DNA from 3 places in the Leuconostoc carnosum genome. Region 1 is predicted to be linked to each of the others. Evidence: riboswitches for the same ligand, from Rfam matches in the RefSeq annotation. Region 1 holds a riboswitch; each other region holds the start of a gene.
What was found. A riboswitch is a leader RNA that binds a small molecule or an ion and turns the genes downstream of it on or off. The one in region 1 is predicted to bind thiamine pyrophosphate.
Positions count from the first base shown of each region.

Region 2: it holds a riboswitch for thiamine pyrophosphate, as region 1 does, so the genes downstream of both, thiW (energy coupling factor transporter S component ThiW) here and FGL89_RS01940 (hypothetical protein) in region 1, are expected to answer to the same signal.
Region 3: it holds a riboswitch for thiamine pyrophosphate, as region 1 does, so the genes downstream of both, FGL89_RS00665 (solute carrier family 23 protein) here and FGL89_RS01940 (hypothetical protein) in region 1, are expected to answer to the same signal.

Region 1 is NZ_CP042374.1:407,618-412,549, forward strand. Features, by position in the region: gene FGL89_RS01925 (NFACT RNA binding domain-containing protein) at 1-363, shown strand, start outside; gene FGL89_RS01930 (class I SAM-dependent methyltransferase) at 425-1,192, opposite strand; gene FGL89_RS01935 (thymidylate synthase) at 1,203-2,183, opposite strand; gene FGL89_RS01940 (hypothetical protein) at 2,248-2,685, opposite strand; TPP riboswitch at 2,793-2,901, opposite strand; gene FGL89_RS01945 (phosphoketolase family protein) at 3,282-4,932, shown strand, end outside.
Region 2 is NZ_CP042374.1:149,351-154,282, reverse strand. Features, by position in the region: gene FGL89_RS00705 (cation-translocating P-type ATPase) at 1-70, opposite strand, end outside; gene FGL89_RS00700 (YcjF family protein) at 133-774, opposite strand; gene thiM (hydroxyethylthiazole kinase) at 965-1,780, opposite strand; gene thiW (energy coupling factor transporter S component ThiW) at 1,780-2,292, opposite strand; TPP riboswitch at 2,558-2,651, opposite strand; gene FGL89_RS00685 (putative glycosyltransferase family protein) at 2,741-4,432, opposite strand; gene FGL89_RS00680 (SDR family oxidoreductase) at 4,765-4,932, opposite strand, start outside.
Region 3 is NZ_CP042374.1:143,125-148,056, reverse strand. Features, by position in the region: gene FGL89_RS00675 (acyl-CoA reductase) at 1-779, opposite strand, end outside; gene FGL89_RS00670 (LuxE/PaaK family acyltransferase) at 792-1,904, opposite strand; gene FGL89_RS00665 (solute carrier family 23 protein) at 1,906-3,201, opposite strand; TPP riboswitch at 3,266-3,363, opposite strand; TPP riboswitch at 3,449-3,540, opposite strand; gene FGL89_RS00660 (RBBP9/YdeN family alpha/beta hydrolase) at 3,561-4,142, opposite strand; gene FGL89_RS00655 (Asp23/Gls24 family envelope stress response protein) at 4,295-4,816, opposite strand; gene FGL89_RS00650 (DUF2273 domain-containing protein) at 4,838-4,932, opposite strand, start outside.

The DNA.
Region 1 (4,932 bases):
GATAAGTTTCTTAGTTCGGATGGCACGTTAATTGAAGTTGGTAAAAACAACTTACAAAATGAACGTTTATCCTTAAAACAAGCTGATCGACGTGATATTTGGTTACACGTCCAAAAAATACCTGGTTCACACGTTATTATTCATGATGCAAAACCATCAGATGAAACACTTATTGAAGCTGCCAAATTAGCGGCTTATTACAGCAAGGCACGAGAATCAGCTAATGTACCTGTTGATTACTTGCCTGCAGGTAAGTTGCGTAAACCAAATGGTTCCAAGCCTGGATTTGTTATTTTTGAAGGACAACAAACACTCTATGTCACACCTGACGCTAGTTTAATTTCTAAATTAAAAACAAAATAACACACATAAAACAGACGATACCAACTCAATAGTTGGTATCGTCTGTTTTACTTTATCCTGCTCATATACTACCATCTTTAATTGCTTGGTATAAAATAAATGGTGACTGTGCTTGTTCGTTGGACCAATTATTATATTGATATGTTTTTTCTAATTTAATCCGTTCTTCTGCCGTCAAATCATTTAATTTTGGATATCTGACATTAATATTTCTGAATCCAGCTTTTCTTAAATTATTTTCGTACATACTATTTGGCCAATTAAAATCATGTAAAATGAGATCATTATTCTGGTCAACATGTAACTTTTCAATACGCGGTTCACCATAACCATATTTTTTACCTTTCTCACCATTTTGAAAAGTTGAAAAAGGGACACCCGTTGTATTGGGATTCGTATCCAAAATAAGAAATCGACTTTTGGGGCGCAAAACGCGATGTATCTCTGACATAATTTGTAATATACGCTGCTCAGATTCGTTATTAATAAACACATAGCAAGCCATGGCACCATCAATTGAATTATCTGCAATAAAATTCAAATTATCATTTTCAACAATTCTATATTCAATATGCTCATGTGCACGTTGATCGTTAGCAATCTCAATCATTTTGGCAGATTCATCCACGGCGATGATATCTGATGACCATTGATTGGCCAATCGAAATGATACTTTGCCAGGTCCACAACCATAGTCTAATATTTTATTCGCTTGATCTGATTCAAAAGCAGATATCACGTAATGATAACCTAGTACTTGTTCTAGTACATCATTATATTGATTAAATTGATTAGCCACTGAGGCATCACTAAAAAGATTTTTTGCCATAATACCCCCTTTATATTCCTGCCAATACTGTTGGCCATTTGTTAATCATTAAATATTGATACACTGGCAGTAGCTTCTGAAATAATATACGATCTATTTTTTGATGATAATGAATCATCTGATAAATACTAAATAATGCCAAAATTTGTTGCCAGTATGGTGACAACCCTGTTTGTTGAATAGCTTGCCAATCCATTAATAACTTATTATTTCTCAATTTTTCTTCATAATACATCAATGTATTAATCATTTGCCAATTCTCTTCATTTGGCATTTTTGGTAATTCGAACGTGTCGTATCTTTCTTCTGCCAGCACATGTTTAACCCACTGATTGTCCGGCTCATAAATATGCATCGTGCCTACATTATGATAATAATGACCCACTTCTAAATGAAGATCTCGTGCCATCAGCTCTTGTATCAATGTAAACGAAAAGACATCACTGACAATACCACGAAAAGCATCATTTGCTCGCATGTAAGACACCATATCTAATCGACCGTTGCGAACAAAAAATTGTAATCCTAAAGTACACGAAACGTCTAAATTACGTTCAATTGTCAATTCAGTGGCATCAAATATTTGCATAACTGCGCGCTTAGAATCTGGATCCTGTAGCAATATTTTTTTAACATTTTGCCATTGATTTAAATTTCCCTCTCCAAAATGAAAAAGTTTGGTACCATAAGCAGTCCCCGTCAAGGTTTGACCGTCCATTGAGTAATCAGGCATTCGCTGATTATAATAACTGATGTAGTCAAGACTATTATTTCCGGTGATATACCACAAAGCCTCAGCAAAATTAAATATAATATTTGTTTTTCTTTTTCGACTATAAACAACTCTTTGTGTTGGCTGATTAATTTTAAAATTAACAGCCAGTTTTTCACGACTACTAAATCCTCTTGGTTCATTAAAATATTCTGGATGATGATATATGTCTGCTAATACTGATACATAGGCATCATCAAAAGTTTCATATGTTGTCATAAAATTAAACTCCTCAGTTAACTACTACTTTGATGATTCCTTACGGTCAGGATGTTCATAATTATTATTTGAAAAAATGATTTATTTTTTGGACGCAATCTGCTAAGTCCTTGTAATACAAATATTCAACATCAGCAATTGCACCAAGTCCTTGCACTAAATACGCATAATCAACGCCCACTTTAAGAAGTAGTATCATTTTTTTATTAAAAGCTGACGCCCATCCAAGTTCAATATGAGTCCCTGGTGATGCAGGATTTCCCGGAAATGCTATAAAGTATTGACAGTGTTTAATAGCAAAATAATCTGCTGTTGTGCACTGACTAGGCGCCATCATTTCAGCACCCCAGTTTTCTCTCTTATGCGCATTGTCAACTATAAAATGCTTATTTTCTAATAATTGTATGATTGTTTGAAGCACTTGAGTGTTCTCTGAATCAACAACATTTTTTTGATTCAGAAGTTGCTTAAAAGGTGCAGCTAGAAATACACGTTCATTCAAAAATATACCTCCTAATTTCCAAATAAAAAAGAGCATCTGCAATAACATTGTTGTTCTGCAAACGCTCTTAGATATAGTATGGCTAGCTATATGATTTCCAAATGACCTTCATATAATTCATACTTTCCTACGCTGTTTGCAACAGATCAGGTTCAAAGGGTTCGAAGACTATCACTTCTCTCTCAGCTTTTTATAAAAGCACCCCTAGTATGTTAATTAATCGATTAATAACAATATTGATCTTATCATACATGCTCAAAATTATGCAAGTCAAATTATTTATAATAAAACAGTTTTTCTCTCTCAAGTCCTACTGTTGTGCTGTTTTTCACCAAAAAAGTCAATACCAATAAAGTAATTGGTACGAACCAATTACTTTATTGGTATTGACTTTTTATAAAATAACAATTACGATGATTATGTAAAAATAGTTGGGTAATAAAACAATGTCTTATGTGTTTGACACATGATCTCGATTAATCTTGAAATTTCTACAACATACTTTGCAAAGTGTATTTTGTATCTCGAACTATTTTTTACATTGTCATAGTCTTTACCATGATACGCACATCGTCACAAATTGGAGGAACTACAACATGAACATTGATTCAAAAGAGTACCTTAACAAATTAGATGCCTACTGGCGAGCAACAAATTATTTGTCAGTCGGACAACTTTATTTGTTAGATAATCCCTTACTTAAAGAAAAGCTCACCGCAGATCAAATTAAAATTCATCCTATTGGCCATTGGGGAACAATACCTAGCCAAAACTTTATCTATGCACATTTAAATCGTGCGATTAATAAGTATGATTTAAACATGTTTTACATCGAAGGCCCTGGTCACGGTGGCCAAGTCATGATTTCAAATGCTTATCTGGATGGTAGTTACACTGATGTCTTTCCAGAAATAACACAAGATGAAACTGGCATGCAAAAAATGTTTAAACGTTTTTCGTTTCCAGGCGGCGTGGCATCTCATGCTGATCCTAAAGTACCTGGATCAATCCATGAAGGTGGCGCTTTAGGTTATTCTATTTTACACGGTGCCGGTGCTGTATTAGACAATCCAGATCTCATCGCTGCTGTTGTTGTCGGTGATGGTGAAGCAGAAACTGCGCCATTGGCTACCTCATGGCATGTTAATAAATTTTTGAATCCAAAGAATGATGGTACAGTATTACCAATTTTGAATTTGAACGGATTCAAAATTGCCAACCCTACCGTATTATCGCGTGAATCTGATGAGACCTTGACCGAGTATTTCCATAGTTTGGGGTGGCATCCTTATTTTGTCAGCTCTTTTGACAAGCCAATTATGCAAGTTCATGAAGAAATGGCAAAAACAATGGACACAGTCTTTGAAGAAATCAAAGACATTCGAGACAACGCTGCAAAACAAAACAGCGATGAAGTCACACGCCCACTTTGGCCAATGATCGTATTACGTTCACCAAAAGGCTGGACTGGTCCAAAAACATGGGATGGTAAGCCAATCGAAAACTCATTCCGTGCGCACCAGATTCCAATTCCTGCTGACCAAAATCATCCAGAATATATTCCACAACTTGTGTCATGGTTACAATCATACAAACCAAATGAATTATTTGATGAAAATGGTCGCTTAGCTGAATCAATTCAAGAAGTATTACCAAAGAAATCCCTACGTATGGCACATAATTCAGTAACAAATGCTGGTATTATCAAGCCATTGTCATTGCCAGATATCGATAATTATTTGACACAAAATGATGCACCAGGTAGCAATTTGGCTCAAGATGCTATTTTGTTAGGTGGTTATATCAGGGATATCATTAAATATAATCCAACTAATTTCAGAGGATTCGGACCTGATGAAACAGCATCTAACCGATTCCAAGATGTTTTTGAAACTACTAATCGCCAGTGGTTGCTTCCAATTAAAGAACCAAATGACCAATTTATGGCAACTGAAGGTCGTATTATTGATTCTATGCTATCAGAGCACTATGATGAAGGTATGCTTGAAACTTATACGCTAACTGGTCGCCACGGTTTCTTTGCCAGTTATGAAGTCTTTATTCGTGAAGTTGATGACATGATTGTGCAACACTTCAAGTGGTTAAACCACTCTAGTGAAGTTTCATGGCGTAAAGATGTCCCTGCTTTGAATATCATCGCCGATTCAACTGTGTTCCAACAAGATCATAACGGGTATTCACACCAAGATCCAGGTGTGACAACTATGCTGTATGAAAAGCAGCCCA
Region 2 (4,932 bases), 260 kb from region 1:
TTAAGCCGGTTTCTATATTAACTTGATGCGCTTCTATTGTTTCTTCAATACCTTCTCGGTATACTGCCATGCAATTTCCTCCTTAGTTTTGTAAACGGTGCATCATTTTTTAAAATACGAGTTAACTAGCCCTCACTTGGGTGACTTGAAACGATGGATTGAATTAAACAATAAATTGAACTGCCCTTTAAAAGACATTGCTTGTTCAAATATATCTTCTCCATCGTTTAACATCTTTACAGTGACCCAACCCAGAGATTCAGTAATAGACACGGCCACAGAAGCATTAATAGCTGCGCCAGAAACTGTTCCAACAACAGGCACAAATTTAATAATGTTTCCCACTGCGCTGCGTCCAAGACTCACTACAACTAACTCTTTTGACAAGTTCTTACCTAAATTTTCTGACCATGACTGACCAAATAATTTATGTAAACGTGACATCATTGTCAGTTGAACAGGGACCAATAAAAAAGCATCCGAAAATGGAATTGGTGAGCACCCAATAACTGCAGCACTTAACGCGGCAACATGAATAATACGATGACACTTCTTACGTGTTTCATCGTCAACACCTATCAAAAAAGTATCAGCCACCTGGTCGAATTTGCCCTGACTTTTAAGGCGGACTTTATCAGCTTGCCGTCTGGTTGTTTGATATGTACTTTTGATAATTTTAGCTGTTTTAACCGGTAATTTACTCAGTACTTCAGCAAAAAAAGAGACAAATTCTTCATCCGACGTCGCATAATTTTCTTGGTGTTTTTTTCTCATAGCCACTCCCCCTTATCATTTTCATTTTAATCGTATCAGTAAATGATGCAAACATTATAATGTTCACTGGATCTAACACAAAAAGGACCTGCATTATACAAGTATTTATGTGATAAATCTAAACAATAACATTATATTTCAAGAATAACATATTTATCGTTGTTTCATCATAATAATGACTCGAACAGAACTAATTGAAAGTAGAACTATGAATATTTTTTGACCAACCTGACTGTTTTTGCAATAAACTAATTTGATTTAGCATTTCTTGTCTGAAATTTTCCAATCCATGTGTCTGATTATCAGCTATTTCACCCGCAATGTTAAGATAACTAATTGCTATAGAGCTCGCCTCCCAAGCCGCTGCACCAGCACCTATCAAGGTTGCCATAATAGCACCAAGCATATCTCCTGTTCCTACAAACCGATCTAACGCTGCTACACCATTGCATAACAATGCGGAGCGTTCACCCTGTACGACAATATCACGCCTTCCCGTAGCTACAAACACTGTTTTAGGGCAGCGTTTACACAGTTCTTTGAGTGCATGATTAAGTTCTTGTAAGGCAAAATCACTTTGATCTGAGACGTCACCATCAATGCCTTTAGCAATTGTTGGCAAGCCCACCAATCTTCTCATTTCGGAAATATTGCCTTTAACGATTGTAGGTTGATGATTGATAAGTTCGTCACCTAATTTTCGACGTTGCTCTGTCATACCATAGCCAACTAAATCAACGACAACTGGCTTATGACTAATAACCGCAAAATGGCTAGCCTCTCTTAAGCTAGCCTCATGATTGACAGTCAATCGTCCCATATTGAGCAATAAAGCATCAGTTGTTTTAAACAGATCAGCAAATTCACGAACATCACTACTCATAATCGGCTTGCCACCTAAATACAAAATTGTATTAGCTAATGTTTCTAAGGTAATATCATTAGTAATACAATGAATTAACGGCACATTGTTCAAAGGTATTATTTCTGCCAATTTTTTTGTCATTAGACGCTCGATTTCATAAATATTTGCTGCACATCTTGATAAATTTTGATTTTTGTTAGGTTAAGCAAAATAAAGTAGGCAATTACCGCACCAATTAACGTAGCACCAATAAAGCGTGGTGTATAAATCATCCAATACAACCCTTGATGCGTTCCAGTAAACCAAACCATGACTGGATATGATATTAAAGACCCAATAAGACCTGTCCCTACAAATTCACCAAACATCGCCCAATACATTGTACGTCCATACTTATAAAATAGACTTGACAACAAGGCCCCGAATACTGCACCAGTTAGCGCTAATGGTGGAATTCCCATGATGACTATTCTAATAATGCCAGTAATTAGCGCCATAACAACTGTGTAAAATGGACCAAGAGTCACCCCGGCAATAATGTTCATAACACTAGACATTGGTGCCATGCCTTCAATTCTAAAAATTGGTGACAACACAACGTCCAATGCAATCATAACCGTGACAATAGTAATTTTTTTGATTTTTATATTCATAGTATTCTCCATATCTTTTAGTAAGGATTCATCAAAAGTGTGCTCTTGTACAAATAAAAAGGCACTTTTATCATTAACACTTACTGTGTGATAACGCTATTGTTGGTTTTCAGTAACGCAATCAGCTTAAACCAGTCTTCAATATCGTCATAGTCGGTTACAACGTCTCTAATGATGCTTATTCATTTTTAAATTAATCCTTTCATACATTATTTGTTCAAACAAAAAGCGCTTTTCTCTAATTTGAGAAAAGCGCCATCTAAAAACAATCAGTATGGCACTTTCCTACGCTGGTGTTAACCAGATCAGGTTCAAAGGGTGCTTCTCAGCCACGCATAGTGGCGCCCCTAGTACAAAAATATTATAGCATAAAAGTATCAAAAAGTCGTGAGAAATATTTGTAACAAGACATTCAGAAAATTGACAATATGTTAATTTAAAAAATTCATTAGTTACTGTGCCAAGTTTTCTGATATACAATAAATACAACAGACCAGCTCATAAACGTAAACAGTAGTATTGGGTAAAGAAACCAATCATGTTGGTAATAAACCACAAGTTGATTTGGCCCCTTCTTTTGTGTAATGATAGGCGTATTGATCGCACTAAATTGGGTCATATGTTTAGATATTGGTGTGTGATTTAAAATCATCACAGTATTTTTATATTTAATAATTGGTAACTGAACCTTTTTCTGGTAATCACCATACCAGTTAAGGAATAATTTATGATCTTTAACTGATTTACGAAAGTTTTGTTGATTGTTTAAAATTAATGATTGGTATAGTTCATACTTACTTTTTTTGTTATTACTATCAATGGGCAAATAATCTGGTGTTGATTTTAAAATGTACTGCAATGCCTTACTCTTATCTTTTTTAAAAAAAGATTGTTTTACGTGAGAATTATCGTCAGAATTGATACGGGTATGAACTTGTCCATTCAAATACTTTGTAGAACGGTGCCATACATTCAAAGTATTATTCGATGACATCATTGTTTGACATAACGACGCTACCATCACAATAATAATCACACTATAAAACGACCAAGAAATGTGTGCATTATTTTGTAACATTAAGCCAACCGCTAAAAGCAATAGTACCGTAAAAGGAATAAAAAATCTAAATGGAAATTGAATGAAGCTAAACACACTGTTACTAAATAAACGCCATGGAAAAATATTCGTCGATAATGTGAAACATATAAAAGCAGTTATCTCGGTTACTCGTAACAAAAGCGCTGATTTATGCCACATTTTAGTCATTTGCCAAACGAAAAATACAATAGCTAATATTAATACTGGCGGATAAACTAACCAATAACTACTACCAGTAAAAACTGTCATCCGCCACATGTATTTATTAGTAAATGGCTGAGCAATATCGTTATAACCGTCAACAGCAATAAAACAATAAATGAGATTAGCAACTAAGGCAGTACAAACTAAAACTGACATACCGACTTGCATGATTAGTTTTAATTTAATCATGCGACTTTGATTAAAAAAAATAGAAGAAAAAAAACAAATATATACAAAAACCAACAAAAAAGCTGATAGCATATGTACCTGAGCCATTGCTGCGACTGCCACTGCCGTTTTAATTGTGCTTAGTTTCTTATTCTCAACTAGATCTATCAGTGGTATAAGGCATACTGGCATTAATGCAGCACCCCAACTAGAGAAACCTTGCCGTATTGTCCAATATTGAATTGAATAACACGTCATATAAAAAATACTTAATGGCAAGCTATATTGATCACCGATTCTAGCTTTTTTTAATAGTAAATATAATGACAAACCTGCGCAAAAATATAATATGGCATTTGATAGCATCTGATATACAAACCAAGATGGACTCAAAAGAACCAGCAATCCTTGAGCATATGCCATTAAAGGGCCATACAAAGCGTTAACAATTCTACCAGACGATTGAAAACCATAAATTGAAATAAAATATTGAAAATCACAATGTTTTATTTGCATGGCGGTGTCATAAAAACGATTAAAATGGAAAATCGCATCTGAGCCAATAATCATGGCGTGATTAAATAAAAATGGTGTTATTAGTAATGTTGAGGCTAATAGCAAAATAAGTATACTAAAACTTTTTTTAATGTCATGTCCCATTATTAACATTTTATCCCTTGCGGTAACAAAAAACAATTCACTAGCATAGTTAATTTTCTAGTTACAAAAAGCTTCAGATATCTTAGATAGATGTCTGAAGCCTAACACTGACGTGACTTTTGTAGTTCAACAGGTAGTACTTAACTCACTGCAAAGTAAAATATTAAATTAGGAGTACCCGGGAAGATAATTGACTACCACCAGTTGAACAAGTTAATTATATCACATTGTAAAGCGTTTAACAAATACTAAACTAACTAAAGAAAAAATATTCGAATTTTATATAATAAGCATGTCACACTATAATTTTTATATTGTAGGTTCTAATTTTGATAATATCATCAAGTCATTGTTAACCCACCATCAACAAATAAACATTGTCCGGTGACATTACTGGAAAGTGCGGTTGCTAGATATACTGCTGTCCCCGCAACGTCTTCCGGTGTAGTTAACCGACCTGTTGGTGTTTGGTCAATAAGTTTTTCTCGCACGTCACGATGTGTCAATTG
Region 3 (4,932 bases), 260 kb from region 1:
TAACTCAATACTTTTTTATCCAAAGGCACTTGCGCTTTAACTTTTTTAACTGCTATTTCACCACCACACACAACCACGGTATCAGCAACTTCGATACCAGCTTTTTCCAGTTCTTGACCACTATGCCAAGGCAATATAGCAATTGAGTCAGCTAATCTTGAATCTATTTCAGCTAATGTTTGCACAAATAATGCTGGCATAATTGGTTCGGAAAAAGATAATTTCCCTAATGTTGGCGATTTGACGAGTAGCCCCATTATAAGGGTCCACAACTGTATCCCTGGTACATTACCAGAAAATATTTGAAAAATCAGATCAGGCCCAAAAAACTTTGAGAAACCACCGGCTAGATTCGGTTGAAAATCATCCAACATAGCGCCCGCATGGCCTATTTCAGAATTCACAAATCGCTTTAACTCCTTCTTTCGGAACAAGCGAATAAAACGCTTAAGCTCCATTTTTACTTGGTCAGCATTATAACCAGTTGTAATAGGTATTGCTGTCTCAGCTACTTGGCGTAAATAGTAGGTTGGGTCCGTCCATTTTTCAGCAACTTGTGAAATAACATCAATAATTTGCGATGTAGTCAGTTGTTCTAAGTAATCATGTTGATTTGTTTGAAGTACATTGGCGATATGATTTATGTCCGTAACAGATATCTCAGGATAACGTAAAACCACAGCATGTGACTCATCCCCTATAATTGTTTCAGTTAGCGTATTCAACGTAATATTTGTTGGTACATGAAAAATATCAATTGTTGTTTGTTTACTAGTCATATGCTGTTCCTCTTAACGCACTTTTAAAAGCTCATCAACAGCAATGGAACAGCCTTTAGCTTCTGATCCCTTCGCTCGTCCAATAATCGTAAAACCATGTTCATTTTGAATGGCAATATCTTCGGTTAAAATAGCCAAACATGTATCCCAATTGGCCAAATCATAATAAGCCAAAAGACCCCGTTTCCCCTGTTCAATGGGTTGTAATGTTTCCACATCTAAAATTTGAATTTTTACCCAAGCAGGTGGCATTTTATCAAAGTAAATTGACTGATTTTGTGATAAATCTGCTAGATTACGATCATAACATTGCGAACTAATTTCTGTCATACCGTACATATTAATAATCTGTTCACGGGATACATTAAATACTTGACCTAAATTTTTGTACAAAGTAGACATACTGACTTCTTGAGACTGACCTTTAAAACCACCCGTATCAAAAATAATACTGCCTTCTGCTAAATCAAATGTTTGTGGATGCTGATCGAAATAAGCTAATAAATGCACATATGAAAAAGAAGCACCTAAAACTAATACCTGCTCATGATTAGCTTGTGCTTGTTTCAGAGCTGATATCAAATTAACATAATCTAACTGATTATGTTTAAAAAACACCTGACTATTTTCTGTCCCAAATACCTGCATAGCTGTTGTAATATAGCGAGATAGTGACGAATTAGGATGACTGGACATATCTGGAAATAGAGAAAATATCGTTATTTTTTCTTTGTTAGGGATAACATATTGCTTAAATCCCGCTATCATTGATTGCTCCCAAACCCTTAAGTCGGAAATGTAATGTCGACTTTTTTGTTGTGCATTCGTTGTCCCACTTGAATAAAAAACATCTTCAGCTTGCGTAGTGTCTCGAGTAGATAATGTTAATTGTTTATAGGCTTCAATTGGTATCAAAGGCAAATCCTGCCAATTTTTGACAGTTAATGGATTTTTATGCTTTAATTGCGCAAATTTTTTGTAAGGTAAGTTATTTTGGAATTGATAATCAAATACGCTCATGGCTAATTGATTAAAATCAACTTCATATTCACTTGATTGCCCCTCTTTGTACTGTTGTATAAACTTTACAAGACGTGCTTGAATAACGTCAGATTCATCAGACATGTTATCTCCTTAATTTATTTATCATTTGTGGTAAATTCACAAGAACAAACTGCAATGTGATAGCAGATATTGCGCCTATTAAGATTGTATTAGACAAAAGTTGACCCACTGCACCATGCCATCCAGTAGCATAATTTGGTAGAGCAATAGCCAACACAATCGATAACCCAATAATCATATTATTTGCATTTGTTGATGGTGTCTTTTTCAGAATATTTAATCCTGTCATAATTAAAGTCGTTGCTGCTGGCAGAAAGATACCACCAATCACTGGGCTTGGGGTAATTGCTAAAAATGCCCCAATTTTTGGCACAAATCCCAATATCACAAACAAAACACCTGCAATAACTACAGGAATTCTTGAGACATCACCAGTTAATTTTAAAATACCAACATTTTGTGCAAAAGCAGTTGTTGGAAAACCACCAAATAGCGATGATAATATTGAACCAGCCGATTCACCGATCAAACCATTTTGAATACGGCGTGGTGAAATATCTTCTTTCATCACGTCACTAGCAGCTTCATACACGCCTACTGCTTCTACCACAGCAACAAGATAGGCAACAAAAAAAGTCAGAAACATCGTCCAATTAAAATTTAACGCACCATATGGTAATAAGTGAGGTAAGCCAAACCACGATTTAGCCGCTAGTACACTGTAATCAACACGCCCCATTGCAACTGATAAAACATCGCCTACAACTAATGCAATCAAAAAGGAAAAACGTTTCCAAAAACCTTTACCAAATATTGAAAGTAAAATAACAATGGCTGATGTTGAAATTGATAATACAAGTGTCGTCGGTGAAGAGAAATGTTTATCTCCAGGATAACCACCTAAAAATTCAGATAATGTAAAACTGGATAAAGAAACGCCGACCAGAAAGATAAGTGTTCCAGTAATAGCCGGTGTTAGCAGGCGAACTAATTTATTAATTAATCCTGTTACAGATAGCAAAAAAATAATCAGTGCACTGGCTAAAATGGAGCCACTTGCTGAGGCCAACTGGCCAGCTCTACCAGCATTAATCATCAAGGCATCAAAGGCAGCGGATGGCCCTTGAATAATTGGTAGTCGTGCTAAACGTGTCACTTGAGTCAGTGTGACCAACCCTGAAACAATAAAAATAGTATTTACCAAATTAGTTGATAAATTTAACGATAACCCTGCTGCTGCTGCAACATAGATTGGATCTAGCCATACATTAGAAACAAAAACATGTTGTAAACCAGCTAAACCATGGTCTACTATGCGGTTATTATGTGTCGCCATAGTCAAAACAATTCCTTCCATCTCAAAAAGGGTCCTTATGTGACATACAAAAGGACCCTAGTTCGCGGTAACATCACAGGATGTTACACAATTTTGGTCACTTTCCTACGCTAGTATAAACTAGATCAGGTTCCAAGGGACCGATATATCATCTCAGTCATTACGACGCCCCTAGTGAGCTTTATTCATTTTTATATTGTTCCTTTCGTACCATATTCTGTGCAAATAAAAAATGCCCTTCTCTAACATGAGAAAAGCACCATCTAAAATAATCAGTATGACACTTTCCTACGCTGGTATAATCCAGTTCAGGTTCAAAGGGTTCTTCTCAGCCACATAGTAGCGCCCCTAGCACAATGATTATTGTATCACATAATAGTTCAACTATTAAAATGATTTTCACGATATTCATTCATCAAACTAATCTGTTGGAAAACAACTGGTACCTCGTAAATATGATCTCGGTCAATAAAATGTTTACCATTTGGCATTAAAATAAATTGACATTTTAAATGACGTGCTAATGTTTCCGAATAATGATAAGGCACAATATCATCATCTAATGCAGAAATAACAACTGCCTGATCAATTTTAGGTATGATTGTTTGATAATTTAATGAGGTATCTGTAAATGAATGTAGTTGTGGTAATGTGTTAAGCACTTCATCAAAACCAGATACTAGTATCATTTTGATATTTTTAATTTTATGCTGTGACACAAAACGAAGTGCCTGTATGCAACCTAAACTGTGTCCAACGATTGTTAGTTCATGATTCGTGTCAATGAGACGATCACATAATTCATCCCATTCCTGTAGTTTCGGATTATCGGCATTTGGCATTTCTAAAATGGTAGTCGGTATATTCAATTGCTCTTCTACCTGTCTTTTTAACCATGGAAACCAATTGTCTGTTGGTGTAGCAGTGTACCCGTGTATCACATAAACATGTTTATCAGTCATAAATACGCCCTTATTTTTTCTAGAATAGATAGGCTCATTCAGACATAATAAAACCTGATAACCTTCTGCATAATTATTTTACCAAAGTTATCAGGTTTTTTCTAACAGCTAATGCTATGATTTTATCAAAAATTTATAAAATCACAGTTACATTATTTCACACGCTCGTCACTATCACTGGTTGCCTGTGAAACTGTATTTTTAACTGTATTCACACCATCAGACGTCTTATCCTTAATGGTATCTCCGGCATCAGACATGCGATCTTGTAAGGTCACTTGCGCATCATTAAACTCTCTTTGTGTTTGAATATCAATAACTTCAACATTCAATTCCACTAACTTTAAGCTCGTTGTCTCATCAATTTTTTTGGCAATAACTGTTGTGAGTGCTTTATAAATATCATGTGCATTATGACCAAATTCCATAATAATATTAAGATCAACAGCTACTTGTTCTTTCCCGACTTCAACTTCAATGCCTTCGACAGGATTGTCACTGTTGACGATCTTATTTTTAATGTTGGCAATGAACCCACCATCAACACCTAACAAACCTGAGACGTTTTCAATGGCATAACCAACAACTTTCTGAATCACTTTATCGTTGAACGTCAGTTCACCTTTTGGTGCTGTTTGTTCGGTAGTATTTACACTTGTGTTTTCTCTAACCATGATCATATTCTCCATATTCTTTTATCGTTGATTTTTTCGCGTAACAAGCTCAGAAATACGTGAAAAGTCAATTTCATACTTCTCAACTAAGTAACCTAAACCCGCAGCAATGAGTG